3 regions of the Nocardia sp. NPDC101769 genome follow, and region 3 is predicted to be linked to each of the others. Evidence: riboswitches for the same ligand, from Rfam matches in the RefSeq annotation. Region 3 holds a riboswitch; each other region holds the start of a gene.

Region 1 (10,208 bases), on a different contig from region 3:
GGTCCTGGGCGTGCCGATGCTGCTGGGCCCGATCGCCGGCCCGATCCTGGGCGGCTGGCTGATCGAATCCTTCAGCTGGCACTGGATCTTCCTGATCAACCTGCCCATCGGCATCATCGCGCTGATCCTGGCGTTCGTGGTCTTCCCGCGCGACAACCCCGAACCCTCGCAGACCTTCGACTTCCTCGGCATGCTGCTGGCCTCACCCGGTCTGGCCGCCTTCCTCTACGGCGTGTCCTCGATTCCCGGTGAGGGCACCGTCAAATCGGCCAAGGTGCTCATCCCCGCGATCATCGGCCTGGCGCTGCTGATCGGGTTCGTCTTCCACGCCCTGCGCACCGAGCACCCGCTGATCGAGCTGCGGCTGTTCACGAACAGGTCGCTGCGCTTCGCGGTGATGACCATGACCCTGTTCGCCATGGCGTTCTTCGGTTCCGGTCTGCTGCTGCCGTCGTATCTGCAGCAGGTGCGCGGAGAATCGACGCTGGCCGCCGGTCTGCTCATCGCCCCGCAGGGCCTGGGCGCCATGCTCACCATGCCGATCGCGGGCCGGCTGGTCGACAAGATCGGGCCCGGCAAGATCGTGCTCACCGGAATCACCGTCATGTCGGTGTCCATGGCGTTCCTGACCCAGGTCAAGGCCGACACCCCCTTTGCGCTGCTGTGCGGGGTGCTGTTCGTGATGGGCCTGGGCATGGGCTGCACCATGATGCCGACCATGACCGCCGCCATCCAGACGCTGACCCACAGTGAGGTCGCGCGCGGGTCGACGCTGATGAACATCGTCAACCAGACCGCCGGATCCATCGGCACCGCAACCATTTCCGTGGTGCTGACCAGCCTGCTCAACCGGGGCGACACCCTGGGCGGCAAGGGCGTGCAGCTGCCCCCGGGCGCCCCCGACCCGTCGCTGGCCAACGCGGCCATCGGGTCGCGCTACAACGGCCAGCTCGCGCATCTGCCGCACACCCTGCTCGACGAGGGCTTCGACCTCGCCGCGCGCGCCTTCGCCCACACCTTCGTGGTGGCGCTGTGCCTCCTGGCCGCCACCTTGATCCCGGCATTCTTCCTGCCCCGCGCCAAACCGGCCGTACCCGCCGGGGCCGACGCGCCCGCCGTCGTCCACTGACCCGAAAACCCGTGTGGCCCATCCGGAAACGCTTCCGGGTGGGCCACACGGCATTTCCGGGTCTCAGGGCGGCCGGGAACCGGTGGTGGTGAGGTGCTCACCATTGTTAGCGTGAGGTATGGACACAGCGGGCCGACGACGCGAGCATCTGCGAGAGTTCCTGCGCGACAGACGCTCCCGCCTCACCCCCGACCGGGTCGGACTGCCCACCGCGGGCCGCCGCCGCACCCCCGGGCTGCGCCGCGAAGAAGTCGCCGTCCTCGCCGGCGTCGGCGTCTCCTGGTACACCTGGCTCGAACAGGGCCGCGACATCACCGTCTCCACCGACGTCCTCGACGCCATCGCCGCCGCCCTGCGGCTCACCGCCCCCGAACGCGCCCACCTCTACGTCCTGGCCGGCCTCAACCCACCCTGCCCCGCCACCGACAGCGGCACCGACATCACCGTCGAGACCTGCAACCTCCTCGACGCCTGGAACCCCCGCCCCGCCGTCCTGCGCGACCGCTACTGGAACGTGCTGGCCTACAACGACACTGCCCGCGCCGTCTTCGGCTACGACGGTCCCGGCCACAACTGCCTGGTCACCTACTTCACCAACCCGCGCTACCTGGCCGTGCCACAGACGTGGTCCGAGGCCGCCCCCGCTGTCGTGGCCGCCTACCGTGCCGACTCCGCACTCTGCCCCGGCGACCCCGGCTTCGACTCCGTCATCACCGAACTCGCCTCCCGCAGCCCGGAATTCGCCCGCCTCTGGTCCCGCCACGATGTCGGCCCGGCCCGGCAGGCGGTCAACGCCCTGCAACACCCCGAGGCCGGTGAACTCCACTTCGACGCCACCACCCTCACCCTCGCCGACCGATCCGACCGCCACCTGGTCCTCTACAACCCCCGCGCCGGCACCGACACTGCCGCCCGCCTCGACCAGCTCCACCGTCTCCGCCTCGCCCCACCCGCCTGAGCCGGCAGTGACGACTCCCTGATCCTGATCGCGTGGCTCCCGGCGGGTGAGCGTCGCTTTGTATCGGAATCGCCGAATGGTCTCGAATGTTGTTCCGGCCGTGTGGATCCCGCAGAGCACACGTTCTGTATCGCGTTCGTGGGCCACGGCCGAGCCATGTTGGCCCTGCTCACATTTCCGGTGATGCATGCAGCGCTAACTCGACTCTGGCGGCCATCGTCGAAGGCAACGGCGCCCTGGACCCGGTTCGGCCACATCGCTCGGCAAGGTGGTGGTGGCACACCCACGATAGATGCGCACTGTTTACCCACAGTGCGGCCCGGCAGGCTGAAGTCATGACACACAACGGGTTTCGGTTCCAGGACAAGGTCGCGCTCATCACCGGCGGTAGCAGTGGGATGGGGCTGGCCGCTGCGCGGCGGCTCCTCGGGGAGGGGGCGTGGGTGATCGTCACCGGGCGTGACAAGGACCGGCTCGATACCGCGGTGGCCGAGCTGGGGGAGCGGGCGGTCGGGGTGGCCGGGGACGCTACCGTGGCCGAGGATCTCGAGGCGCTGGCGCGGGTGGTGTCCGAGCGGTTCGGGCGGCTGGATGTGGTGTTCGTGAATGCGGGAATCGGTGCGTTCCAGCCGGTTTCGGCGGTCACCGCCGGCGAATTCGATCGGGTGGTGGGGATCAATTTCAAGGCCGCGTTCTTCACCGTGCGGCAGGTGCTGCCGATGCTGGTCGACGGGGGTGCGATCGTCCTCAACGCCTCCTTCGCCTCGTATCGGGGCGCGCCCGGCGCCGCACTGTATTCGGCGACGAAGGCGGCGGTGCAGAGTCTGACGCGGACGCTGGCGGCGGAGTTGGCGCCACGCGGGATTCGGGTGAACTCGGTGAGCCCGGGCTACATCGACACCCCCGCCTTCCGGGCCGAGGCCTCCGCCGCAGCGCAGGCCGCCGCGGGGGCGCGGGTGGCGCTCGGGCGGGTCGGCGACAGCGACGAGGTGGCCGCCGCCGTCGCGTTCCTGGCCTCCGGGGAGGCGTCCTACATCACCGGTCAGGACCTGCTCGTCGATGGCGGCCTGACCACGGTGGTCCCGTCGGCGATGGTGTGAATCAGCAGGCGCGCAGGTCGGCGGTCTCGAAATTCAGCTCGCCGGCCACCACCGGCAGGTCGGCGCGACCGTCGTTGCCGTACACCAGCTCCGGCGGACCCGCGATCGCGCCCCACCGACGCATCCGGCAGCGGCACCGCGAGCGGGGTCGGCGTATCCGACCGCAGCGCGAGGTTCACTCCTCGGCCGCTGCCAGCTGCGGCACCGTGCGCCACCCGACGCTGGTCACCGACGGCTCCAGGCTCAACCGGCTCACCGCGGCCTCCATCTGCCGGTCGTCGCGGCGGTCACCGGTCAGCTCCGCCCGCACCTGCACCCGGCCCGGGGAGGTGTCGTGGCTCGAGATCGACACCAGCCGGAAGTCGGTGCGCGTCAGCGACTGCACCAGCAGTGCCCGCACATGCGCCTCGTGCGCGTCGTCGGTGTCGGCGTGGAAGCCGTACAACGCCTCCTGCACCTCGACCTCGTCGATACCGGGGCGATCCACCGTGCGCGCCACCGTGCGCAGCGCGGTATTGACCACCACCACCGCCACCGTGCCCGCCACCGCGGTCGAATACATGCCCGCACCCGCGAGCGCACCCACCGCCGCCGCACACCACAGCGTCGCCGCGGTGTTCAGGCCGCGGATATTGAACCCGTCGCGCAGGATCACACCCGCGCCCAGGAACCCGATACCCGAAACGATCTGCGCCGCAACACGAGTCGGATCCGCCGACGCACCGTTGAAGCCGTGCGCGGACAGCAGCACGAACAAGGTCGCCCCGGCGGCGACCAGCGAATTCGTGCGCAGTCCCGCCATCCGGGCCCGGAACTGACGCTCGAACCCGATCACCGCGCCCAACCCGACACCCGTGCCGAGTCGCAGCAGCATTTCCCACGTGGTCATCTCGATCTCCCAGCGCATGACGGCGCACTCCGGACTCGGACGCTACCGGGGTACAGGTAGCGGCCAGAGGATTGCAGGAGTGTCGCCGAGTGAACGATTGGCTAACGGAACGCGCTCCGGTCCATCGGGCACGACCACCACCTCCTCGACGCCACACGCACGCATGCCGGGGGAGTGGGACCGGCGTGAACTCGCCGGTACGGGTACCACCCCTCGTAAGACCTTCAGCACTCCACGGCGTAAACCCGCCACGGATGGCGGGAGCCGGTCGGGGCATCCCCTTAGCTCGGGGAAACCTGTCCTGATCCGGGGCGTCTCTCGACGTTCGGGATCGCCGGCCTGTATCCGTGAAGGAGCCTCAGCTAACGACGGCACCTTGCGCCCAGAAGTAAACACCGGCCCGCCACGATCGGCAACCCGACGTGAGCGCCGTCGCATTCGTGCAGCCGCTAGCGTCGCGCCTCGACCGCGACCCGCGCCACCAGCCGCACCACACACAGCACCGCCACCGACACGGCGAAGATCTGCACCGCAGCCAGCAGACCGGTCGCGCCCGCCAGCAGGCCGACACCGATGACCGGGCCGCCGCTGCCGCAGTAGGCCATCACGAAATAGGTCGACAGCACATCGGCGTGACGATCGGCAGGCGCGGCCGCATTGATCGCGGTCAATCCCGACAGGAACACCAGGCCGTGACCGGCCCCGGCCAGCACGGTCGCGAATAACAGCAACGGCAGCGAGGAGACCGCGCCCGCGCCCGCCAGCAGCACCAGACCCACCGCCAGCAGCGGGAAGCCGGTGAAGTCCAGGGCCCGTTCGGGTTTTCCGTAGCCGACCAGCTGCGCCACCGCCCACGCCGTGGGCAGCAGCGCGGCCGCCGCACCACCGATCACCAGATTCGTACTGCCCGACAGGGTCGCGGCATAGGTCGGGATCAGGGTGAGGAAGACGCCGACCACCGCGAAACCCAGGAACGCGCCCGTGCCCGCGGCCGCGAAGACCGCACCCATCCCGGCCGGGATACTCGGCCGTCGCGGCCGCCACCGGCTGACCACCGCGGTCTCGGGCAGCGCCGCCATCGCCACCACGGCCGGAACCAGCAGCGCCAGTTCCACCATGAACGGTGTCACGTACGGAGCCGGAAGATATTGCGCCAGAACAGCTCCCAGCACCGGACCCAGACCCATACCGCCCGCCGAGGCCACCGCCGACACCAGCGCGGCCCGGCGGCGGCTACCGTGCGGCTCCAGCTCGGTCAGTGCGGCGGTGAGCGCACCCGAGGCCGCCCCGACCGCCAGCCCCTGCAGGATTCGGGCCGCGAACAACCACGCCACATCGGTGGCCAGTGCGAAACCCAGCGTGCCCAGCGCCGCCAGCACCAGCGCGGGCAGCAGAATCCGGCGTCGCCCCAGCACATCCGAGGCCGGACCGGCGATCAGCAGCGCGGGAATCAGCACCCCCATGTAGACCGCGAACACCAGCGTCATCACCAGTGGCGAGAACCCGAACCGATGCGCATAACCGTGATACAGCGGCGTGGCCACATTCGTGCCCGTCAACAGGATCAACAGCGTGTAGGCGGTGCCCCGGAACCGCGCAGCGCTCCCGGGCGGTGAATCCTGCGGGGCGGCAGCGCGATCGGAAGCGGCTGCGGTGGATTGCTCGATGGTCATGGCGTCCTCCCGGCACAGACATGTTCGGTATTTCCGAACATAACAGGATGTTCGGAATTTGTGAACATGCGGACTAGTCTGGACACCATGGCGAGCCGAACCGCGACCGAACTGGTCCACCCCGACCGCGACGAACTGCGGTTCACCACCGTGCTGGCCGCCCTCGCCGACCCCGTCCGGCTCACCATCGTCACCCGCCTGGCCGCCGCCGAGAACGGCGAACTGGCCTGCACCACCTTCGATCTGCCGATCAGCAAATCCACCCAGAGCGGGCACTTCAAGACCCTGCGCGAAGCCGGCGTCATCCGTCAGCGCGACGAGGGCACCCGCCGCCTCAACCGGCTGCGCACCGAGGATCTCGAAGCCCGCTTCCCCGGCCTGCTCGACCTGGTCATCACCCACGGTCGCGGTGCGACCCTGAGCGCCTAACCCGAATGTCGCGACGACTCCGGGCCGGTCGACGCCGGTTTCGTGCCCGCTCGGACTCGGGGCGGTCAGCACCCGCCGGATCTCGTCGACGTAGGACTTCCAGGCCTCCTGGTCGGCCGGTAGCGTGCCACGCATCGTCCGCCACAGCTGGACCCGTGCCCAGATACGCCGAATATGCCAGTGCCGCGCGATGTTTCGGCCACGGGGTCGTCGAAACCGAGCGGGGTGAACAGTTCGGCCGGATACTCGATACGGCGCAGGGTGACCCGGGTCGGCACGGGCTCCACCAGCGGATCCGCCGCGCCGGCCAGCAGCACCGCGAGCTTCCGCTGCGGATGCGACAGGGCCGCGCCCAGCAGCGTCGCAGGCCGACCGCCGGATCGGGTTCGGCCGACACCAGCGCGATCACGGCATCGGTCTCCTCGTGTCCCAGCGCTGCAGGGCTCGAGACAGCCGCGGTAATGCCCACACGATCGGTGCCATTCCGCCCAGCTCGAGCAGTAGCAAATTTGTAGAAACCTGCGACTTTTCGTGCCGTCAACACTCTCGATTCGTGCCAAATGCGCGGGATCTGCGCTGTTCCAGCGCAGGATCTCGCTGGGTCTCACTACTGTCGGCCGTGGGTCAGTCGAGTCGGAAACGCGGTCGCATCGTGGGCACAGTTACTTGACCGCATCCCCCATCTCATATCGACGCTATGCGCGCGAGACCCATGGAATCTCATGACGAGACCGACGGAGTGTGCGCGCCGCCGGTTGCTCTATCGGTGAAGTTCGAGAAGTACGGACATCGGATGTGGGAATTATCCAACGAAAACGAAGGGGACTTATCGTATGGTTACCGTCGCATTGAATGGCTTCGCGAGCATGGGACCGTCGGGGTTATGAGCGGCTCATCTCTCCCGTTTCTCGGCAAGTGGGCGCTCACTAATTCCGGCAACGCCGTCACCGTGGACCTCGGATCGCAGCAGATGTGCATGTCCGGCTTCGATTCGTCACCGAATGACGAGCAGCGACTCAATCTGTATGGCTCACTGGACCCGAGTGATTGGGGGTTCCTGCTTCAGGCTGGCAATGGAAATTACCTGACATGGATGCCGCCGACATACTGGCTCGCCGACGAACCCCACCTGGACCCGGAGTTGGACTCGCCCTTCCTTATCTTGGACCAAGGCAACGGCGCCTTTCTCGTTCAGTGCTCCACCGGTAGCGGAGGCATGAACATGTCCGCGCAGGGGATGACCCTGGTGGGTGTGTACTACGGAGAGTCCACGAACGACAGCATGCTGTTCGAAAACCAGGTCCTCACCCCCGGCCTGGCCGATCTGCTTGCCTCCGGTGGTGGCCAGGGGCTCGACCTGCGGTGGGTATCGTTCGCGGGTGTCGATTTGACCGGCATCAAACTGCCGGCGTGCGACCTGTCCAATGCCGATCTCTCCGGTGCGGTGCTGACCGACGCGGACCTGTCCGGCGCCAACCTTTCGGGCGCGAAACTGCGCCAGGTCATGGCCAAGGGCGTCAACTTCGCCGGCGCCGACCTGTCGGGGGCCGACTTCTCCGGCGCTACCCTGCGTGGCGCGAACATGAACCAGGCAACGATCAGGAGCGCCGACTTCGCGGGTGCGGATCTGAGCGAGGTCAGCGCGCTCGCCGGCGGGGAAGGAGTGTCGTTCGTGGGCTGCGATCTGTCCAACTCCATTCTGGAGAGCGCCAAACTCGAAGGTGCCCGGTTCGCTGCCGACGACGGGCTACCGGCTGCCGTGTTGGTCAATGCACTCATGCCCAATGCGGATCTGACCTCGGCGAACCTTGTGTCGGTCGACCTGTCGGGCGTGCAGTTGTACGGGTCGAATGCCAAGGCCGATTCCGCCCACTTGCGCAACGCCGACCTCGCCAAGGCCAACCTCGCCACGATGGACCTCAGTCAGGTGAACATGGACGGCGCTGCTCTGTCGTATGCGAACCTGGTCAACACCAACCTCAGGGGGGCATCACTGGGTCGTGGCGACAACGACCGGGCTGTATCGCTGGCATTCGTGTCGCTGCAGGGTACGGACCTGACCGGCGCGAGTTTGCCCGGTGCCGATCTCACGAACGCGGCTGTCGCACTGAGCATCCAGGGCCCGGCCGAGACGTTTGTCGGCGTGCCGTTGTTCGACAGTACCGATACCTCCCTGGTTTCAGACCTGGACCAGCGAAAACTCAGCACCGACGTCCAGAACGCGTTCTCCAGCGCCGGGTTCGCGTTGATCGCCACGGCCACCATCACCGTTGTCGAAACCGGGCAGCAGTGGTCGATCGACAACTACGACCAGTCCGGAACATCCGGTCTGCAGTCGACGTACGGCACTTTCTCTCTCATCCTGCCCACCGGTCAACCGAATACCATCCGTGTATACGGGAGCCCGCCGCTGCTGGTCATCGCCTATGACGCAGACAACGAGCAAATACAGCAGGCACCCCAATTCAGCGAAACAGTCGGACTCACGGCGGCGATCGACGATGACACCACATGTCCCAATGGTATGCGGTGGTCCCAGCGCAACCATGGGGTCGATGTCGAGACACTGATGACCGCCGCAGAGCCACCCCATCCTCCGGCATGCGTGCCATCAGAAAACAACTGGTGCTATCTCAGGTAACCGGCAGCCGGATGGGCGTGGCGGCGAATCAGCATTTCTGGTGCGTCGTGCACGCCACCATCATCACAGCTGGATAGGAACCAGCGAACAATGCAACGCTGCGAGTCCAGGCGAAGCCGCGACAATGGCCCCGCCGCACTCCGCGCATCGCAAATCGAGCGTTGGTGTCGAAATATGATCTCGCCATGCTCCACGACCGTCGGGAATGGGCAGACGGGCGGGTGATGCCGTCGGCGGGGTCGGATCGGACAGTGCAAACCGTCTGCTGATGAAAGGACTTCCCGTGCGCTCCACCACGCGTGTCACGTTCCACCTCGATCTGAGCCACGATTCCGGGGCCGGGCATCGTGAGTACTGGGTCAAGGGCTATCGCAGTAGGCATCCGGTCCGGGCGCACACCGCGCAGACGCTCGCGCAGGCCCGCAGGCAGAACGCGGCGTTGGCCGCGATGCCCGAGAACGAGCTTGCGCGGTTCACTCATTACGCCGAGGACGTGGTGGTCTCGGAAGAGTCACCGCATCATGTGCGCGTCCACTACCAGGACGGCGACACGGCATTGCCCGCATTGGTGGCGATGACAATCCACGTCCCGCAGCGCGCACGCGTCGCGGCACGAACCACGACACCGGCCCTCGGGAAGATCGCTGAGCAGATCGCCATCCCGAACGCCACCCTGGCTGCCTATGGTGTGCCGGAGGCGACGCTGTCGATGTCACTGGACGCCGATTGTCTGATGACCCCGATCGAGACGGCGAAGTCGATCTTGTTCCATCATCCCGAACTGGCCAGCCTCGACAGCGCCACGGCAGCGATCGTGATCGACACGATCGCGAACACCGGCGGCATCCACGACTTCGCGCTCACCATTTCCAGCCAGGGCGCCGCCACGACAACGGGTGGATTCGCCACCATCACCGCTTCCACCGATGGACACGACCAGCCCTACACCTACAACCCGAACGGGCCCTGGGCCCAGGCCGGGAAGACCGTCTACCACTACAAGTTGAGTGACGAGACTGCGGGCGCGAGCGGGCAGGGGCCCATGTGCGAAGCGATCCGTAAGACCAAAGACGATCTTCGGCTGCGCAACCTGAAGTGGTCGGTCAACCCGGGACGGCCGGCGACAACCCAGGCCGCCGGCGTCACACCTCCGCGATTCGCTGCCGCCGGTGCGTTCGGCGAGGCCGCGGGCACCGACGGCTACACGTTCACCCTCGACAACAAGACACCCGGACACGGCCTGGATGTTCCTCCTGACCTGCTCTCGTTCCAGGACGGCACGTTCTCGATCGCCGCCCGCAACGACTACCTGCGCACCGTCTCGACATATGTGCGGTTCCGGGACGACGCCGGCGCGGTGCTGACCAATGTCGATGGCTTCTCCGGAAT
Region 2 (10,208 bases), on a different contig from region 3:
GTACGCGGAGGGTCTGGCCGACTATTCCGGCAGCCCAACGCATCTCGTGCTGGATATCGACCCGGCGCCGGATCAGCCCTTCGCGCAGGTCGTCGGGGCCGCGCAGCTCATTCGGGAAGCGTTGTCGGCGGACGGGCTGGCGGGCGCGGTGAAAACCAGTGGCTCCAAGGGCGTTCACATCTTCGTCCCGGTCGTGCCGGGCGTCGATCTCGAGGATGCCGCGGCGGCGACCCGGGCGATCGCCGCGCGGGCCGAACGTCTCGATCCTCGGCTCGCCACCACCGCGTTCATTCGAGAAGACCGGGGCGGCAAGGTCTTTCTCGATTCGACCCGCGCCGGCGGTGCGACGGTGGTGTCGGTCTACAGCCCCCGCATCCGCCCGGGCGCGACCGTCTCGTTCCCGGTCGGCTGGGCGGACCTGCCGAATATCGACCCGCACGACTTCACGATTCGCACGGCGGCCAAGATTCTCGGCGACCGCGATCCCTGGGCCGAGGCCATGCCCGAACCCCAGTCTCTCCCAGCCGATCTCATCGCCGAGGGGCACACCATCCCGGTGGCCCGGGTGCAGGCCATGCACGAGGGCAAGCGCCGCGCCCGCGCCCGCCGGGACAACTGACTCGGGCCGCAGCGTCCCGGATCAGCAGGTGCTCGTCGGCGTCATATTCGTACAGTTCGCCGTAGCGTCCCCATCTATTCGAGAAGAGGCACGCGAAAATAGGCGAGCGCCAGGGCGTCGCCGAATACCGGAAAGAATTACGAGCGTCGGACGGGAGGTCCGGGGGCGTTATCGGTTGTCATTCGGCCGGACCTCCTCACAGTGCTCACACGCGGATTTATCGGTGCACGCGGGGGAGGTCGACCCCGGGATCCGGGGAAGGACGCACACCCTCCCGTCAGAGCTTCGACACCGAGCGATGCGTTCCGAATCGGAAAGCCACCTTGGATTACCCCTTGATCCGGAGAAATCTGTCCTGAGCTTGGGCGTCTCTCGACGTCGTATCAGTGGCCTGTATTCGTACAGGAGCCTCGCCTGTTCAGGTGCGGTATCGAACGTGGACAAGGCTCCCGGAATTGTCAAAAGCCCGCATTTCCATGCGCTGGGCGCCATGCCACAAATCGTCCGCCGAGTCGCCGATCGCACGATTCGGGCGGTTCGCCTACGCTGGTCGGCGTGATGAGAGCGGTGAGCGCGGCGGCGGGGATCGCCCTGATCGGGGCGGCGATCACGGGCTGCGGCGGCTCGTCGAATCAGCAGGCGGTCCCGGCGACGACCGCATCCAAGGCGGCGGTGATGCCGTCGCCGAACACCATCGGACTGTGCGGCGGGGTGGCCGATGCCGATGTCGGCCAGGCGACCGGGCTCAATGGGCTGCAGCGAGTGACGGTGAATCCGCTGGGATGTGCGTGGCAGCGGCCCTCGGGCGGTGGCTACGCGGTGGTATTCCACTGGTTCCGGGGCAGTCCGCTCGCGGACCGCCGGACTCAGATCACCGACGCGCGCCCGTCCGACGTTCAGGTGGCCGGGCAATCCGGCATCGAATGGAAGGGGCCGCAGTCGTGCGAGGTGGCACTTCCGTTCGGGGACAGCGATTTCATCGATTGGTCGGAGCGGGCCGCGATCACGGAGACCGCCAAGGAGCCCTGCAAGGGACTGGAACAGCTGGCGGCGTCCACTCTGACGAAGGCGGGGCAGGGGTAATGCGCACGGTTAGATCGCGAATCGCCTTGGCGGCCTTGCTGATCGCCGCACTCACGGGGTGCTCCCACGGCCCGAAGGAAACACCTGTGCGGGCTGCCGACGACCCGAACCTGCTGGTCGGCTGCGGCCCGCTGGAGGATCAGAAGATCGCGAGCAACCTGCACGTCTCGGGTGTCGAACAGCAGAGCGCCCCCACCGTCTGCAACTGGACCGCCACCGGTCCGAACGGCGGTGCGGTCGACATCACCTACGCCTGGCTGGAGAACGACACCCTGAGCCGTGAGGTCCAGATCGCTGACCAATTCGGTTATCAGGTCGAGCGTTTGGTGATCAAGCACTTCGGCGGCATGTACTGGCGTGACCCGAAGGATCCGAGCACCTGCGCGGTGACCGCCTCCGACACCGGCACCGTCACCTGGTGGGTCCAGAACCGCGACCACGCGGCGCAACCGGACCCGTGCGCGGGGGCCATGGCTCTCATGCAGGCCACCCTCTCGGTAGACGGTGTGTGACCGTCCCGAACCCGCTGCCGGACCAGAAGGCAGCGGCGGCGAGGATTGAGACACTCACCGCCGCAACGGGTTTCGCCGACGCAATCCGACCTGCCCGCTAGGCGGCAGGCGCCGGGGCCGGGGTGGAGTCGGGCGCGGACAGGCGCTGGGCCAGGCCGATGCCGACCGCGATGGCGGCGGGCACACCGGTCAGCACCAGACCGGCCGCCGCGCCCAGCGGAATGCCGATGGCGGCGCCGGCGAGACAGCCCGCGATGCCGGTCGGCACCGACATGACCGCGACGCCGGCGATGGCGCCGCCTGCGGCGCCGATGGCGCAACCGGCCGCGCCGCCGATGAGGGTGCCGATCAGGGTGCCCATCGAGGTGGCCAGACCGAACTGGTTGACCGCCGCGGAGAACGCGGCATCCTGGTCGGCCTGGCTCGCGATGTTCTTCCGCACCGGCGCGGGCAGGGCCGGGGCGGGGACGGCGGCGGCCGGGTCCATGTTCGGGGTGAGGGTGGCGTTGTTGCCGTCGATCCGGGCGGCGATCGGGTGGGCCAGACCGTCATCGGTGATGAACTCGAGCGGGAACTGGGTGACCAGGCCGCCATTGCTGTCCCACACCTGGAACTGACCGTCCTGCGTGGTCAGCGAGCCCAGGTCGGTCGTGACCACGACGGACTTGTCGACCACCCGAGCGGTCCAGTGGATGCCCGGCGCAGCGGCATCGGCATCCTGTGCATTGCAGGCGAGCATGCCGGCGGTGACGGCGGCGGCCAGGCTGTACGCGGTGATTTTCCTCATCGGTGAACCTTCGAAATTCGGGGTGGGTGATTTCGAATGAGGGTGAAAAGGCCAGCACGAATTACACGGCCGCGCAAAGGGATATGCGTCGTGTGCGGTGTGGTGAGAGGTCAGAGTCGTGTGGCGTGTTTCCACCCGCAAACGGGTGAGTGGAACGGATGACTCGGATATGGACTATCGCCGGGGGCCATTGGTCGTCCTCACCTCCTTGCGGCCGGAGCGCACGGAGGCGCTGAGCACGGGTGCACACGAGGAGTCGCCACGGCAGAAGACCGAGGGCGAGCACCCCTCTCGTCGGAGCTTCGGCACTGTACGACGTATCCCCAATGAACAATGACCTTGGGAAGCCACTTCGGGTGACCCCTTAATCCGGGGAAACCTGTCCTAACCCTGGGCGTCTCTCGACGTCGTCGGATCAGTGGCCTGTGTTCGTACAGGAGCCTCGCCTAGCGAGGTGCTGATTGACGCCACAAGTCTGGCAGTAGAGGATTAATTCGTCAATTCGGACATATCACCCAATGGGTGCGTCGTTCGTCTGCCGGACGCCTGCCGTTGGGCCATTATTCGACGAGAAGTGTCGACCACCGTGCAATGTTTGCCCGTGGCCGCCGGAAATCCGGGACGCCGAGTCAGGAGCGCATATGACCGAACCCACAGTATCGTCGAAACCGGAGTCGGTTGCGACGGTGCATCTGTCGCAGTTGCTGAAGGCGCCCGTGATCGCCGCGTCGGGGGAGACCATCGGCCGGGTGGACGACCTCGTCGTGCGCCTGCCGGGTGGCGACACCTATCCGCCGGTGATCGGTGTGGTTGTCGGGATGGGCGGGCGCGATGTGTTCGTCTCCGCCGAACGTATTCGGCTGTTCGAAGCCGATCGGATCGTTCTCTCGGTCAACAAAGTCGACCTGCGGTCCTTCGAGCGGCGGGCGGGTGAGGTGCTGCTGCGCGCCGACATCCTCGGTCACCGGCTCATCGATGTGGAGGCGGTGGAGCTGGTGCACGCCTACGATGTCGAGCTCGATCGGGTCGGCGCGCCCGACGACTCCGGTTCGGGCTGGGTGCTGGCGCGACTGGACACCCGCCGTCCGGCTCGCCTGTTCGGGCTGATCAAGTCCAGCGGCGGGCACGCCTCCCGGGATTGGAAGGCGTTCGAACCGCTGATCGGCCATGAGCAGTCGCTGACGCTGCGGGTCAGCAGCCGGTTGCGCGGGCTCAAGCCCGCTGAGATCGCCGACCTGCTGGAGGACGCCGACAAGCACGAGCAGGACGAGATCCTGGATCAAGTGCACGACGATCCCGAACTGGAGGCGGACGTCTTCGAGGAGCTCGACTCCGACAAGTCCAGCCGCCTGCTCAACGACATGTCCGATTCGGAAGTCGCGGCCCTGCTCGGGCGCATGCGCGCCGACGACGCGGCCGACTCCATCATCGAGCTCAAGCAGTCACGCCGCCGGCGTGTGCTCGACCTGATGCCGCCCGGGCAGCGCGTCAAGGTCGTTACGCTGATGGGGTTCAATCCCGACAGCGCCGGCGGACTGATGAACGTCGACTTCGTCTCGTGTCCGCTGGATACCATGGCGGCACAGGCGCTTTCGGTGGTATCGGCCGCGCACGCCTTGCAGCCGGAGGCCCTGCTGAAGGTGCACGTACTCGACTCCGGCCACCTGGTGGGCGTGGTCTCGGTGATCGCGCTGCTGCAAACCGACCCGGCCACGCCGGTCGCCGACATCATGGACGCCGATCCGGTGCGGGTCGCACCCGAGACCGATATCACCGACATCGCCTTGCTGATGGCCGATTACAACCTGTACGCCGTGCCGGTGGTGGACGACGCCGACCGGGTGCTCGGCGTGGTCACCGTCGACGATGTGCTCGAGGATGTCATTCCCGAGGACTGGCGGCGCCGGGAACCCGCGCCTCGACCGCCTCGGCCGGTCACCACCGGATCCAGCGACAACCCGGACGGCGCGGCACAGCTATGACCAATACCGAGGAAAACCGTTCCACCCCTAACGGATCCGGACCACAGCCGCCGGGGGGGAGCGGACAGCCCACTGCCGTCGAGAAGTCCGCGACCGCCGAGAAGTCCGCGACCGCCGAGAAGTCCACCGCCGTCAAGGATTCCGCCGCAGTGGTGACGAATCGTCAGTCGGCCGTGCTGGATTCGGCGCACCTGGGTGATATCGAGGGCGCGCTCGGCAAGATCAAGGTCGGTGACATCGAGCATTCGCGCACGTTCAAGACCCGGATGCTGACACTGCTGGCCATTATCGGCCCCGGGCTGATCGTCATGGTCGGTGACAACGACGCCGGTGGTGTCGCCACCTATGCGCAGGCCGGGCAGAACTACGGCTACAGCCTGCTGTGGGTGCTGCTGCTGTTGATCCCGGTACTGATCGTCAACCAGGAGATGGTGGTTCGCCTGGGCGCGGTCACCGGCGTCGGGCATGCGCGGCTCATCAACGAGCGCTTCGGTCGCGGCTGGGGCTGGTTCTCGGTGGGCGATCTCTTCGTTCTGAACTTCCTCACCATCGTGACCGAGTTCATCGGTGTCAGCCTGGCCGCGGAGTATTTCGGCATCTCGAAGTACATCGTGGTGCCGGTGGCGGCCGCGGCGCTGGTGGCGATCATGGCCACCGGCAGCTTCCAGCGGTGGGAACGGGCGATGTTCGTCTTCATCCTGATCACCCTGCTGCAGATACCGATGCTGTTGCTGTCGCATCCCGACTGGGGACGCGCCGCGAAGGACTTCGTGGTGCCCGGCATCTCGGGCGGGGCGAGCTCGGACGCGGTGCTGCTGATCATCGCGATCGTCGGCACCACCGTCGCGCCGTGGCAGCTGTTCTTCCAGCAGTCCAATATCGTCGACAAGCGCATCACCCCGCGGTTCATCGGCTATGAGCGGGCCGACACCACCCTGGGTGCGTTCGTCGTGGTGATCGGCGCGGCCGCGCTCATGATGGCAGCCGACTACGCCGCGCGCGCCAACGACGCGGTCGGGAAGTTCATCGACGCGGGCGACATCGCGCACCTGCTCGGCAATGTCCACCACATGCTGGGATCGGTCTTCGCGATCGTGCTGCTGGATGCGTCGATCATCGGCGCGGCGGCGGTCACCCTGGCCACCAGCTACGCCTTCGGCGATGTGTTCGGCATCAAGCACTCGCTGCACCGCGGGTTCAAGGACGCCAGGCAGTTCTATCTGTCCTATATCGCGATGGTGGTGCTCGCCGCGGGCATCGTGCTGATTCCGGGTGCGCCGCTGGGTCTGATCACCACCGCCGTGCAGGCCCTGGCCGGGCTGCTGCTGCCCAGCGCCAGCGTGTTCCTGCTGCTGCTGTGCAACGACCCGCAGGTGCTCGGGCCGTGGGTGAACCGTACCTGGCTGAACATCGTGGCGGCGGTCATCGTCGGTGTGCTGCTGGTGTTGTCCGGAATCCTCATGGGCACCACGCTGTTCCCGGACCTGAATGTCGTCTCGACCGCCGGATACCTTGCGGTCGGGCTGGTTGTCCTGGCCGTGATCGCGGCGGCGGTGCTGAGATTCACGCAGCGCCGGGCGCCCGCGCCTGCGCCGCCGCCCCGGTTCGACGCGTCCGCGAAGGACACCTGGCGGATGCCGCCGCTGACGCTGCTGGAACCGGTTGTCTGGTCGGCCGGCACGCGGCTGGGCATGATCGCCCTGCGTGCCTATCTGGTGGTCGGCGCGATCCTGCTGCTGGTCAAGGCGATTCAGCTGGGCCGGGGCTGACGGCGGCGGGCGCGGCCCAGCTCAGTGCTCGAGGAACGTGGCGACGATGTTCCAGAACATGTTCGGGTCCACGCTGTTGAAATCCCAGCTCTCGGTGAGGCTGTGCGTGGTGCTGACGATGCTCGGGATGTCGAAGTCGTGCCGGGTGGCGGTGCCCTTGGCCTCCACGGCGGTGACGACGTAGGCGGTGGCGGTTTCTGCGGTGTGGGGCACGAGGAAGCTCCAATCGAGGACCGGGAACCGGATGGGGACGCGTGGCCGTGGACAGCGTCGGCCACAACCACGCATCGCAAACGCCGTGGCGAGCCTCGCGGCAGGCACGGCCTGGCGTTTCCGTCCAGTTTTGTTTCCGCCCGCGCCGCGCGGGAGTTCCGAAGACGCCAAACCGGGCCGGGACACGCCAACCTTGCTGTGTGGTTGCCGGAATACCGTATGGTAGGTGCGATTTCGGCCTGCGCGCGGGGTCCTTCTTTCATTGATCGTCGCGTTCGCGCCAGCGGTGCACGGCACGCCGCAGGCTGGCCGGATCCGCGTATCCCAGGAATTCCGCCTGCTGAGCGCGTGGAAGGTGTTCGGCCCGTTGCAATCTGCGGCGACGCGCCCGGTCCACCTCACGGCGCCAGGTGGTTCCGGCCTCGGTCAGGCGGCGTTGCAGTGATCTTGGTGAGGTCAGCAGCCGCCGCGCTACCACTTCCAATGTCGCCGTGCTCTCGTCGAGGGCGCCGTCGAGGACGTCGCCGAGCCGTTCCAGCCAGCTGACGCCGGACTCGGGAGTGGCCGGCAGCGTGGCCGCGTAGGACAGCAGCACGGCCGTCAATTCGGGATCGGCCGACTTCATGGGTAGCGCCAGATCCGCGGTCCGCAGCGTCAGGGAGTCGACCGGTTTCCCGAAATCGATTGCGCGGGTGCGGAACAGCTCGGTGACGGCGGTGAGGTCGACCGGCGCGGCCTGCCGGAAGGTCACCCGCGCGGGCACAATCGGGGAGCGGGTGGCCGCCCGGCCCCGGCGCACGAGGAGCGCGAAAGCCGCCTGCACCAACAGTTCCCGCCCGCGGCAGTCCTCCACCCCGGACAGCACCTCGTAGCAGACCTCGTGTTCGGTGCGATTCACGACCCGGAAGTTGTAACTCGTTGTCAGACTGCCGGTGTGGCGTACGCAGACTTCCAGTGCCGCGCCCAGGGTCTCCGCCGACAGGAACAAGTACTCCAGCAGCCCGAATTCGCCGGTGGCACTGTCCTCCGGCACCCGCAGAGCGATATCCGGGTCACCGGTTTCCTCTTCGAGCAGCTCCCACACCCGCAGGCAATACCGGGACGACACCCGCGTACCCTCGCCGCCCTCGCGCCAGGCGGGGACCCCGGCCAGCCGGGCGATCCGCTCCGGGTCGAGCCCCGCCCGGGCCGCCCGCTCCAGTGTGAACCGGGCCATCAGAATGCTGTCGTGAGAGTCGGATCGAGTAGTCACGGCCGCCCGTCACCACGCGGCCCGGCGGCGAGCGCTCGCCAGCTCCCGGCTCCAACTGGTTCCGGCCGCGGCCAGCCGCCGCTGCAGGGTGCGCGGGCTGGTGTCCAGCCGCCGGGCCATGCCGTGGATCGACACCGTGCCCAGCGACGGTAGTGAATCGAGTTCGGCGGCAAGCAGATCGGCCCAGGCGCGCGCCGGCGGGGCGGAGAGGGTCGCCACCGTGGCGGCCCGGCGCAGCACGGCCGCCAGCCCCGGATCGGCGGTGAACTGCCGCCGGTCCAGGTCCGCGTGATGCAGCGTGAGTGTGTCGGCATCGGCGCCGAAATCGACCGCGGCCGTGCCGAAGAACTCGGTATACGGCGCGTGGTGGCGCGGCGCGCGTTCCCGCAGGGTCACCGCGGCCGGCGCGATCCGAATCCGGGCACAGAGGCGTGCGCGACCGGTCACGAAGGCGAAGCTCGCCTGCGCCGCGACCTCCGCGCCCCGGCCCTCCTCGGCGCACTCCGCCGCGAAGGTGATGTGCCGGTCGTCCTCGCCGACCACGGCCAAGTGTCGCGTCGTCGACAGCATCGATCCGAATTCCTCTGCGGCCCTGAACCCTTCGCCCACGGTCGACGCCGTGGCGAGCAGATAATCGATCATCCCCAGTTCCCCCATTCCGTACCGTTCGGCCGCCCGCAGTCCCACGTGCGGCAATTCCGCCCTGCGCTCGAACAATTCCCACAATCGCGGATAGCACTGCCCCGGAATGCTTCCCGGCGGCCCGTCCAGCGCGGCGGCCCCGATTCCCGCCGCCCGCGCCAATTCGACCGGATCCAGCCCCGCCGCCCGGGCTCGCGTCAGCACGAACCGGGCCAGCAGCACGCTGTCCGAGGCGGTCATGATCGCTGCTCCATTCGCCCGGCCACACCGCCTCGCCCGCGCCACCTCGGGTCACCTTGCCGGAGTGGGTACCCGCTGGGACTTCGGCGGATCATGGTGTGTCGCCTTCGTGTTCGGCGGCCCAGCCGGATTCGAGATCTTCGAGGTGACGTTTGCGGGCGCGGTCGACCTCGAGCCGCCAGGTGGTGCCGGATTCGGCGAGGCGGCGCTGGAGGGTGCGCGGGCTGGTGTAGAGGCGGCGGGCGACCTGGTCGAGCATCGCGTCGGTGCCGTCGAGGACCTCGGCGAGCACCGCGGCCACCCGGTCGGGCCACTCGGTGGTGCGCGGCGGCGGGGGCGGCATGGTGGCGGCGTGGCGGCGGAGCACCGCTGCCAGCAGCGGGTCCGCGGTGATCTGGGGGAGTTCGAAATCCGCGTTGCGGAAGGTGATGCGGTCGACCGGAGCGCCGAAATCCAGCCGCGCCGTGCCGAACTGCTCGGTGTAGGCGTCGAGGCGGCGGGGTGCACGTTCGCGAAACCGGATGCGCACCGGATCCATCGGGCGGCCGGTCGTCTGGCGTACGCGCGAGATCAGGGAGGCCAGCGCCATCTGTACCGACAGGTCGCGGCCGCGGCCCTCGGTATTGACGGTGTAGATGTCGAAGGTGGACTCGGTCTCGGTCTGCGCGCCGGGCTCGACGCGGAAATTGGTCGAGACCGCTCCCACGAACGGGCCCATCACGCCGAACCCCGCGCCGACGGTCTCGGCCGTCGAGATCAGATAGTCGATCAGCCCGAATTCCCCCAGCCGGTAGCTGCCGGTGGCCCGCAGGGTGACCTCCGGGTCGTCCAGCTCGTACTCCAGCAGCTCCCACAGCCGCGGGAAGTAGTCACTGGACACCCGGGCATCGCCGTCCTCCAATAGCCAGCCCGGCATGCCGGCCTCGCGCGCGAGGCGGGCGGGGTCCAGGCCCGCGGACGCGGCGCGCGACAGGACGAAACGTGGGAGCAGCACGGAGTCGGAGGTGTGCATCAGCCAATGGTGCGGGGAATCCGCCGCCGGAAACCGGGAATTCGCCGAACTGTGAGTCAGCCCGCTCGCCCCTCCGATTTCCTGCGGGTGTGGGCGA
Region 3 (10,208 bases):
CTGGCCCAGCGAATCGCCCTGCCGCCGAGTGACTTCCGCGACCAGCGCGCGGCCCTGATCGGTGGCGGTGAGCAGACAGATGCGGCCGTCCCGGGGATCGCTGCCGCGCCGCACCAGGCCCCGGTCGACAGCGTCGCGACCTGCCTGCTCATGCAGAGCGGTCAGTGCCGACTCGGTCGGCGAGCACCGCGGAGGCGATCGGTCCATGGGCGACCAGCGTCGTCGAACAGATCAGAACCGCGTGCTCCGCTACCGATTCGTCGTGGCGCTGGCGCCAGTTGTGCATATGCCGGACTCGGGTGATGCACGCGCCGATCCGGGCCAGCTGAATCGAGATTGTGCGTGCTGGGCCGCGTCGATGCCGCTACGCACCCGTCCAGTCTCTCGCCTGGAATTTCTTTATGGCCCACTGTAATTCGAGGGTTTGCGCAGACTACGGTGCCTGCTCGGCAGCTACTTGCCGCGGTGGCCGGCCGGTGGCGACGAAGACGGTCCAGTGGCCGACCCGCACGGCGTGGTCGGCGAACCGCTCGTAGTACCCGGCCAGCAGTGCGAGGTCGACCGCCACGCCGATCCCGTAGCTCCAATCGGGTCGTAGCACGGACCCCAGCACCGCGTCGCGCAATTCGCCCACCACCGCGTCCCGGTTCGCCAGCCGTGTGGCTTCCACGGGGTCATGGGAGTCGAGCAGGGCGGAGGCACCGGCTGCCATGGCGACCGCGCCTTCGGCGATATGGACGATCGCGGGACGCACGGACGCCGGAACCCCTTGCGCGGGATGTCTGCGACGCGCGATCAGTGCGATGCGTTTGGCCTGTGCGCCCATTCTGGCGAGGTCGGTGACGAGGTGCAGGGCGGTCACAACCTGGCGGAGGTCGCTCGCGACGGGGGCCTGCAGGGCGAGCAGTCGCGTCGCGGCGCGCTCGCTGTTCTGGCACAGGGCCGTGATCCGCCCACACATGTCGATTGCTCGTTCGGCCGCCGCGAGATCGGCGTCGAGTAAGGCGCGCGTCGCGGTTGCCAAGGCGGTGCGGTCGAGCAGACATATCGTGCGCAGTTGTTCGGACAGCTCGCCGAGATCTCGACGGAACCGAGTTCGCATGCCGCGCTCCATGTTCGGTGGATGCCAGACGAGCCGGCCGGGGGATGAGGTCGCGGGGAGAGATCAGCGGCATCGGCCGAGGAGTACGCCGATGACGAGCACGATCACCAGGATCAGGAGCACGATGGCGGTCCCGATGTGGATCGCGTGCGGACTGTAGGTCGGCAGGGTGGTTGCGGCCAGCGTCATCGGCGCTGCGCCTCTCGTGGTCGTGGCGGGGTGCGCGTGGTGCCGACAGCGGCGGCAAGGATCGAGATCCTCGCCGCCGCACCCGGTCCCTTCCGGCTAGCCGGTGATCTGCTGGTAGATCTTCACACCGACCAGCGCAACCGCGATGAGCAGATAGCCGCGTAGGGCGATCATGCCCGCCATCCGCGCCGGGGAGAACGCGGGCCGCTCCAGAGTGTCCAGCGCGGGAGTGCGCCAGGAGTCGCGGTCGGCGTCACGGATGGCCTTGCGCTCGGCCCGCGACAGCGGGGTCGAGTCGAGTTCCTCGATCTGGTCCGGGTCCAGACCGCCGAGTTCGGCCGCGGTGCGCTCGGTGGCCTTGCGACCGGAGCGGCCGTGCGCCGCCAGGATGACGGCACCGCCGAGAACGCCGATGAGAGCGCCGACGCCGAAGCCGATTTCGAGGGTCTTGGTGGACAGGTCGGGGAAGAAGGTGGCCGCGGTGAGCGCCAGCGACAGCAGCACCAGCGACCAGACGATGATTCCGGCGACGATGTTCTGACGCAGGGTGTTCACCCACGGGCCGAGGACCGCCTTGTCGTTGCACAGCAGGACCAGGAACACGGTGGCCGAGGGCAGCAGCACGCCGGCGAGGGCCTGCACACCCTGGGTCAGCAGACCCAGCACGTGGTCCGGGCTGAAGGACACCGCCGCGGCGATGGCGAGCAGCACGGCGTACCCGGCGTAGAACACCGGCGCTTCACTGATCTTCCAGTGCAGCGAGTGCCTTCTGCCGAGGGTGTCGCCGAGGGCGTAGGTGGTGGCCAGCCCGACCGCGTTCGCGCCGATCAGCGAGGCGTCCAGCAGCAGGATCGCGAACAGCGCGCCCACGGTCTTGCCCATGTTGTCGTGCAGCCCCTGGGCGACGGCGCCCGCGTCGGTGAAGTTGCCGACGGCGTCGCTGCCCAGGCCGAACGCCGCGGCGGCCATGATGGCCACGGCGCCGATCATGACGATCGCGATGCCGACCCACAGGTCGATGCGCTCGTAGCGGATCCACCGCGGGGTGATGCGCTTGTCGACGATGTTGGACTGCTGGAAGAACAGCTGCCAGGGCGCGACGGTGGTGCCGACGATGGCGACGATGAGCAGCAGCAGCGTCGAATCCAGCCCGCCGGGGAAGGACGGGATGATGCCCTTGGCGGTCGTGGTGATGCTCGGGTGCACCATGAACGCGAGCGGGAACAGCACGATGTTCACGGCGATGAGCGCGAACAGGAAACGCTCCCAACGCCGGAACGAGCCACCCGCGACCACCCCGAACAGCAGCACCGCCGCCAACGGCACCGAGATGCCCTTGGGCAGCCCGAAGTAGTTGAGCGCCAGCGAGACACCGATGAATTCGGTGACGATGGTGAGCGCGTTGACGATGAACAGGTCACCGACACTGAAAGCGCCCCAGAACTTTCCGAACCGGGAGAAGATCAGCCGGGCGTGGCCGACTCCGGCGACCGCGCCGAGGCGGACCACCATCTCCTGATTCACATACAGCACGGGAATCAGCAGTGCCAGGGTCCAGACCAGCGCCATGCCGTAGTTCTGTCCGGCCTGGGCGTAGGTGGCGACGCCGCCGGCATCGTTGTCGCCGACCATGACGATCAGTCCGGGGCCGATGACCGCGAGCAGCATGCGGAAACGCTGCCAGCGGGTGCGGCCTTCGAGGGTGTCGTGCTGGCCGATGGTGCCCAGCGCGCCCTGGATGTCGCCGACGTGGGCGCTGTCCATGACCGCACCCGGGGTGGATACGTCGGCGACGGTGGTGGTGTTACGGCGGTTCGCGCCGTCGGAGAAGAAGGCCATGACCGTTTTCTCCCTCTCTGAATCATGTTGCAGTACTGCAAGTTTAGGAATGCGAGCGGCGGCCGAGGGGTTCCGCCGCCGCTCGCGACCCGCTACCAGTGGTAGGGGTGGCCGCCGAGAGAGGCGGTGTAGAGGGCGGCCCGGGGCCGGGCCGCTTGCATGTGGGCACGCTCCTGATCGGTCAGCCGGACCTTGGTGCGGAACCGGCGGAAGAATTCGCTCACCGTGGCGGTCGGCGAGATGGTGTCGTGGGTCGGGAAAGCGATCACGGCCATGACATTGCTCCTTGGCGAAAAGCTCGCTGCTGCAATATCTCCCGGCACGCTGACGGGCCCTGCGAGGCGCGCAGGGCATGCGGAATCCGCATCGACCCCCTCATTCAGGCGCGTTCACGCCGAACCTGGTCGATGCTCGGATTTCTGCGGTGTCAGGCGTTCACGGGGCCGCAGCAAGCTGGGAACGAAACAGATTTTCGAACCGGACTCGGGTACGGACTATCGCCGGACTTCATTGCTCGTCCCTCACCTCCTTGCAGCCGGGACGTACGCGGACGTCACTATTCGTCGCGCCAGAACAAGGGGAAAGCCCCAGGGAAATCCTGTGGGCGAGCACCCCTCTCGTCAGAGCTTCGGCACTGCACGACGTATCCCACTACGCGGGAAGCCACCTGGGGTTACCCCTTAATCCGGGGAAACCTGTCCTGAGCCTGGGCGTCTCTCGACGTCGTCGGATCAGTGGCCTGTGTTCGTACAGGAGCCTCGCCTAGCGAGGTGCTGACTCAACGAGTTTGACCCTTTCGCCAGTCGCAAGTCAAGTGCTACCGATCGCGTTTCTATGGGATCCGGTTGTGCCGGTGTGGCTTTCAGCGGCACAACCGGGCCCGCCTACGCGGCCGGGGCAGCGGCCGGGTCGGCGGGAGCCGGTGTGGCCGCGCTGGCGGCCGGGGTGGAGTCCGGCGCGGTCAGGCGCTGGGCCAGGCCGACGCCGACCGCGATCGCGGCGGGCACACCGGTCAGCACCAGACCGGCAGCCGCGCCCAGTGGGATGCCGATGGCCGCGCCGGCGACACAGCCCGCGATGCCGGTCGGCACCGACATCACCACGACACCGGCGATCGCGCCGCCCGCGGCGCCGATCGCACAACCCGCGACGCCACCGATGAGGGTGCCGAGCATGGTGCCCATCGAGGTGACGATGCCGAACTGGTTGACGGCGGCGGAGAAGGCGGCGTCCTGGTCGGCCTGGTTGGCGACGTCCCTCAGCGCGGGGGCGGGGAGGGCCGGGGCCGGGACGACGGCGGCCGGGTCCATGTTCGGGGTGAAAGTGGCGGTGTTGCCGTCGATCTGGGCAGCGATCGGGTGCGCGCCCGCGTTGTCCAGCCAGCTGAGCGGGAACTGGGTGACCAGGCCACCGTTGTTGTCACGCACCTGGAACTGGCCGTCCTGGGTGGTCAGCGAGCCCGCGTCGGTCTTCAGCACCACCGAAGCGCCGTCGATCTTGGTGTCCCAGTGGATGCCGGGAGCCGCCGAGGTTGCGGCGGGGGCATCGGCACTGGCGTCCTGGGCGTTGCAGCCGACCACACCGAGGGTGACGGCGGCGGCAACGGTGTAAGCGGTGATCTTCCTCATCGAGATAAACCTTCGAAATTCTGGGGACGGTGAATTCGAATGGGGGTGAAAAGGCCAGCACGAATTACACGTCCGCGCAAGGGAATACGCGTCGCGTCAGATGTGGTGAAACGTCAGAGTCGTGTGGCGCGTTTCCACCCGCAAACGGGTGAGTGGAACGGATGACTCGGATACGGACTATCGCCGGGGGCCATGGGTCGTCCTCACCTCCTTGCGGCCGGAGCGCACGAGGGCGCTGAGCACGGGTGCACACGAGGAGTCGCCCCGGCGGAAGACCGGAGGGCGAGCACCCCTCTCGTCAGAGCTTCGGCACTGCACGACGTATCCCACTACGCGGGAAGCCACCTGGGGTTACCCCTTAATCCGGGGAAACCTGTCCTGAGCCTGGGCGTCTCTCGACGTCGTCGGATCAGTGGCCTGTGTTCGTACAGGAGCCTCGCCTAGCGAGGTGCTGTATTACGGCGCAAAGCTTGACACCGAACGAGTCATTCGTCAATTCGGACATTTGCGATGAAAAGCGTTGCTTCGTCTGTCCGATACCCGTGGTTCGGCCAGAATTCGAGTGATAGCACCGGCTGCGGTGCGTGGTGTGGCCGTGGCCGCCGGTTCGGTGCGGATCGAATCATATTGTCGGTCAACAAGATTAGACCTGCACGCGTTCGAACGCCGCGAGGGCGGGTGCTGCTGAAGGCGGACATCCTCGGGCATCGGCTCATCGACGTCCCGACCATCGAACGGCCCGGACCAATGGGGCGAAACCCGCACCACCCCAAAGGATGTCGTGACCATCTACCGCTAGATCACCGCGGCGGTCTCCGCAGCGGCCCGGGAGGTCATCATGACCGGATCGCGCGACACCAGCCGCATCGCCGCCTACGGCACCGACCAACACTTCCAAGGACGGTGTGCTGACCGCGCTCGAACACCGCTATCGAGGCGCTGGATCGCCCTGGCAGCCCTCGACCCTCACAACACGGTCCTGCTCGGCGGATCCTGGAACACCGTCGACGGAAACTCTGACCGGACTACTGACCCACCACCTCGAACAGTACGGGTCGTAATCGGTCCTACAGGCGCGACTCCCTACGCCTCGGGCCTGGCAAGCACCTTCCCGAGCGCAACGTCTGCCCGGACACCGGGCTGACTCGACCGGCCTACGACCAGGCCCGCGATCTATTCGACGCGGCCACCGCCGTCGACGGGCACCATGGAGCTATGGCTACCGCGCGCGGTAACCTCCGCATTTACCTGGGAGCCGCACCGGGGGTTGGGAAGACCTACTCGATGCTCGAGGAGGGCCGTCGGCGCCGAGGACGTGGGACCGACGTGGTGATCGGCTTCGTGGAAACGCACGGCCGCGCCCGTACCGCCGACCAGATCCAGGATCTGCCGGTCATTCCGCGGCGGATCTGCACGCACCGTGGAATGACCGTCGAAGAAATGGACATCGACGCGGTACTGGCCCGGCGTCCGGCCGTCGCCCTCGTCGACGAACTCGCCCACACCAACGCACCCGGCAGCCGCAATGCCAAACGCTGGCAGGACATCGAGGAAATGCTCGCCGCCGGGATCACCGTAGTCTCCACGCTCAACATCCAGCACTTGGAGAGCCTCAACGATGTGGTCGCGCAGGTCACCGGAATCACCCAGCGCGAAACCGTGCCCGACGCCGTCGTGCGTGCCGCCGAACAGATCGAACTCGTGGACATGACCCCGGAAGCCCTGCAGCGCAGGATGATTCACGGCAACATCTATCCGCCCTCACGGATCGACGCGGCCCTCGGCAACTACTTCCGCATCGGTAATCTGGCCGCGCTACGGGAACTGGCGCTGCTGTGGGTGGCCGACCGGGTCGAGGAAGGCCTCGACGACTACCGCCTCCGGCACGGCATCACCCAGCCCTGGGAGACCCGGGAACGGGTATTGGTCGCGGTCACCGGCCACCCGGACGACGAACCGCTGGTGCGCCGCGGCGCGCGTATGGCCGCCCGGCTGCGCGGCGAACTGCTGGCCGTGCACGTACGCGAACTGGACGCCACCATCCAGGCGCGACCGCCGGCACTCGATCACCTGCGGGCCCTCACCGCCGACCTGGGCGGCAGCTTCACCGAGATCACCGGCAACGACGTGCCCAGCGCACTGCTCGCCTTCGCGGCCACAGAAAACGCCACCCAGCTGGTGCTGGCGCGCAGCCGGAGGGGCTGGCTGCGCCGGTGGCTGCACGGATCGATCACATACGAGGTGCTGCGTCGGGCAGGGCCGATCGACGTGCACATCATCGCGACCCCCGCACGCGAACCGCCCTCGCTACCCAAGGCTGCGCACCCAGGCCATCCGGTCCGCATGCCACCGCACCGCAGGCGGCTGGCGTGGGCCCTGGGCACGGCCGGAATCGCCGCCCTGGCGACCGCGTTGTCGCCGTTGCGGACCGTGATGGGCCTGCCCGGCGCGCTGCTGTGTCTGCTGCTCGCAGTGGTCGCGGTCACCGTGCTCGGCGGCTGGCGCCCGGGACTGACAGCTGCCGTAATCGCTTGGCTCGCAGCGGATTTCTTCTTCACCGAGCCCGTCTACAGCCTCTACATCGCCGATACCACCGATATCGCGGCACTGATCGTGTTCCTGGCCGTGGTCGCCGTCGTCAGCGTGCTGGTAGACCGTCTCGCCCGGCAAACTCTGCAGGCTGCCCGCGCCCGCGCCGAAGCGGAGACGCTCGTGCGACTGGCCGGGCAGACCGTCGATGCCGGCGCCCGCGCACTGCCCGACTTGCTGGCCGATCTGCGCCGCACCTTCGGCGCCGACAACGCGGCGGTGCTGGTGCGCGACAACAACTCCTGGCACCCGCTCGTCACCGATGGCAGCGATCCCCCGCAAGAACCCAAGGAAGCGCGATTCGCCGCCGAGCTGGGCGGCGGGGCGGTGCTCACCCTGTCCGGACCCACGCTCAGCGGAGAGGATGCCCGGCTGCTCGGACCCTTCGTCACCCAGCTGCGGCTGGCGCTCGAACGGGTCCGATTGGAGGGCGAAGCGTCCGGCGCCGCCGCGCTCGCCGAGTCCAACGCACTGCGCGCCAGACTGCTCGAGGCGGTCTCGCGCGATCTGTGCACGCCGCTCGACACCATCAAAGCCGCGGCCACGAGTTTGCTCTCCCCCGAAACGGCGGGGGATCGCGACAGCACCATGGAGGTCCACCGGACCATCGACACAGAGGTCGACCGACTCACCCACGTGGTCGCAAATCTATCGGACATGAGCCGATTACAGGCCGGCGCACTCCCGCTGACCATGACCGACACCGACATCACCGATGTGCTCCGCCGCGCGGTCAACGGTCTGACCAACGCCGGCTCGGCCATCGCCATCGAAGCCCGCGAGCTGCCTGCGGTCCGCACCGATGCCCGGTTGCTGGAGCGCGCCATCACCAATGTCATGGTCGATGCCCAAACCTGGTCGCCGCCCGGCCATACCGTCCGAGTCCAGGGCGGTGTCAGCGGCGACCGGGTGGAAGTGCGCGTTATCGACCAGGGCCCCGGAATCCCGCCCGAATATCGCAGGCAAACTTTCGAACCTTCCCAGCAGCACACCACCAACGGCAGTCGTGCTCGCGGGCTGGGCCTCGACCTGGCCATCGCCCAAGGATTCACCCGCGCCCTCGACGGCGAACTGACCGTCGAGGACACTCCCGGCGGTGGAACGACATTCGTCTTCTCGCTGCCCCGGACGCCGGAGCCGGAGTCCGGGGCACCTCAGCACACAGTCCGGAAATGAGCACCATCCGGTCGTCGACGACGAAATCCCCTTCCCGCACACGCCAATCTGCGCCGCCGCTCTCCCGACCTCGAGGGGCCCGGTATCAATCGCGGAAAAGCAACGCGGATCGGTACACCGCGCGAATCAGGGAGGTGTTGCTGCGGAGTTACGCCTCGTCGGACAGGGCCTCGACCGCCACGGCCGGAATCCGCTGACAGCTACGACGGCAGATCCGTAGCCTGCCGCCGCTCGCACATGTTGACTATAGTTAGATATAGTCAGATGATCGGCGACGAATCAAGGAGGCGGATATGACGACCATCGAGGGTGCGAATGTCCTGGTGACGGGCGGGCAGCGTGGGCTGGGCCGTGCGTTCGCGCAGGAGTTTCTGGAGCGGGGTGCGGCGAAGGTGTACGTGAGCGCGCGCAAGCCGGAGTCGAGTGACGATCCGCGGGTCGTGCCGCTCGAGCTGGAGGTCACCGACCCGGATTCGGTTGCCGCGGTGGCCGCGCGGGCGGGCGATGTGAGCATTGTGGTGAACAATGCCGGGGTGCTGCGGCCGGCTCCGCTGTTGCGGACCGAGATGGCGGATGTGGTGGAGACGTTCGAGACGAACGTCTTCGGGCCGCTGCGGATCGCGCGGGCATTCGCGCCGATCCTTGCCGCGAACGGTGGCGGGGCGCTGGTGGATATCCACTCGGTGCTGTCCTGGAGTTCGGGGGCGGCGGCGTACGGCGCGTCCAAGGCCGCGCTGTGGTCGATCACCAATTCCCTGCGGATCGAATTGGCGGGGCAGGGTACGCAGGTGGTCGGTGTGCATCTCGGGTTCGCCGACACCGACATGGTGAAGGCCATCGCGGCGCCGAAGATCAGCCCGGCCGAGGTGGCGGCGGCGGTCGCCGACGGGCTGGAGCAGGGGGCGACCGAGGTGCTCGTGGACGACTTCACCCGGCAGGTGAAGGCCGCGCTGTCGGGGCCGGTCGAGGGTCTCGTGTTGTCGTTCGGTCGCTGAAAATCCGTCTCTTTCAAGGGAGTTCATCATGCCGCTGTGGCACATCTATCACCCCGCCGACACTCTCACGGCCGAGGACAAACAGAATTTCGCCAAGGACATCACCGCCTACTACGCGCACTTCGGGCTGCCGGAGTTCTACGCGGTGGTGCTCTTCCACGAGGTCCCGGCCGACTCCTTCTACGTCGGCGGCGTATCGATCCCCGCGGTGCGGATCACCGTCGACCACCTGGCACGCCAACTCGACGACCCCGACCTGCGCAAGCGGATGAGCGAGCGCCTGCACGACCTCATCGCCCCGTACACCCACGATCGCGGGCTGCATCTCGAGTTCAATATCAACGAGGTACCCCGGGACACCTGGATGATCGGTGGACTGTTCCCGCCCCCGCCCGGCAGCCATGTCGAGCGCGGCTGGGCCGAGGCGAACAAACCCATTCCCTACTGACCGAGAAGGCGGCAGCGGCGGCCGGGAATGTAGCTGCTGAGGCCAGCGGAATCCCTCGCGGGTGCGAGGGATTTCGCCGGGGGCCGCAAGGCGTGGCCCGTATCGGGGCGGCGGGCGCCGGTGGGAACCGGACCTCACCGCCGGTTCCCACCGCGAGCACAGCGGTGCTCGAGAGAGTTGCTTCGGCGGCGAGGGTCAGTCGCCGACGACGCGCGGTGGAGCGTTGACCACGCCGACCGCGA

The links. Region 3 has a riboswitch for magnesium ahead of ACIRRA_RS22125 (hypothetical protein). Riboswitches for the same ligand answer to the same signal wherever they lie in the genome.
Region 1: linked by a shared signal. The riboswitch ahead of ACIRRA_RS34940 (MgtC/SapB family protein) and the one ahead of ACIRRA_RS22125 (hypothetical protein) in region 3 are both predicted to bind magnesium.
Region 2: linked by a shared signal. The riboswitch ahead of ACIRRA_RS36005 (hypothetical protein) and the one ahead of ACIRRA_RS22125 (hypothetical protein) in region 3 are both predicted to bind magnesium.

The regions. Positions count from the first base shown of each region.
Region 1 covers NZ_JBIWMX010000030.1:37,492-47,699, forward strand. The annotation lists gene ACIRRA_RS34920 (DHA2 family efflux MFS transporter permease subunit) at 1-1,129, shown strand, start outside; gene ACIRRA_RS34925 (helix-turn-helix transcriptional regulator) at 1,248-2,087, shown strand; gene ACIRRA_RS34930 (SDR family NAD(P)-dependent oxidoreductase) at 2,423-3,187, shown strand; gene ACIRRA_RS34935 (hypothetical protein) at 3,189-3,311, opposite strand; gene ACIRRA_RS34940 (MgtC/SapB family protein) at 3,363-4,076, opposite strand; M-box (ykoK) riboswitch at 4,278-4,453, opposite strand; gene ACIRRA_RS34945 (MFS transporter) at 4,526-5,749, opposite strand; gene ACIRRA_RS34950 (ArsR/SmtB family transcription factor) at 5,837-6,178, shown strand; gene ACIRRA_RS34955 (pentapeptide repeat-containing protein) at 6,945-8,819, shown strand; gene ACIRRA_RS34960 (hypothetical protein) at 9,088-10,208, shown strand, end outside.
Region 2 covers NZ_JBIWMX010000032.1:46,281-56,488, reverse strand. The annotation lists gene ACIRRA_RS36020 (DNA polymerase domain-containing protein) at 1-619, shown strand, start outside; M-box (ykoK) riboswitch at 882-1,049, opposite strand; gene ACIRRA_RS36015 (DUF3558 family protein) at 1,178-1,702, shown strand; gene ACIRRA_RS36010 (DUF3558 domain-containing protein) at 1,702-2,214, shown strand; gene ACIRRA_RS36005 (hypothetical protein) at 2,312-3,001, opposite strand; M-box (ykoK) riboswitch at 3,281-3,462, opposite strand; gene ACIRRA_RS36000 (magnesium transporter MgtE N-terminal domain-containing protein) at 3,643-4,983, shown strand; gene ACIRRA_RS35995 (Nramp family divalent metal transporter) at 5,157-6,752, shown strand; gene ACIRRA_RS35990 (hypothetical protein) at 6,774-6,965, opposite strand; gene ACIRRA_RS35985 (AraC family transcriptional regulator ligand-binding domain-containing protein) at 7,225-8,181, opposite strand; gene ACIRRA_RS35980 (AraC family transcriptional regulator ligand-binding domain-containing protein) at 8,227-9,099, opposite strand; gene ACIRRA_RS35975 (AraC family transcriptional regulator ligand-binding domain-containing protein) at 9,191-10,111, opposite strand.
Region 3 covers NZ_JBIWMX010000014.1:47,811-58,018, reverse strand. The annotation lists gene ACIRRA_RS22145 (phosphate signaling complex PhoU family protein) at 434-1,102, opposite strand; gene ACIRRA_RS22140 (hypothetical protein) at 1,166-1,291, opposite strand; gene ACIRRA_RS22135 (NRAMP family divalent metal transporter) at 1,388-3,130, opposite strand; gene ACIRRA_RS22130 (hypothetical protein) at 3,223-3,405, opposite strand; M-box (ykoK) riboswitch at 3,736-3,907, opposite strand; gene ACIRRA_RS22125 (hypothetical protein) at 4,015-4,758, opposite strand; M-box (ykoK) riboswitch at 5,042-5,213, opposite strand; gene ACIRRA_RS22120 (DUF4118 domain-containing protein) at 5,974-8,523, shown strand; gene ACIRRA_RS22115 (SDR family oxidoreductase) at 8,817-9,518, shown strand; gene ACIRRA_RS22110 (tautomerase family protein) at 9,547-9,966, shown strand; gene ACIRRA_RS22105 (hypothetical protein) at 10,162-10,208, opposite strand, start outside.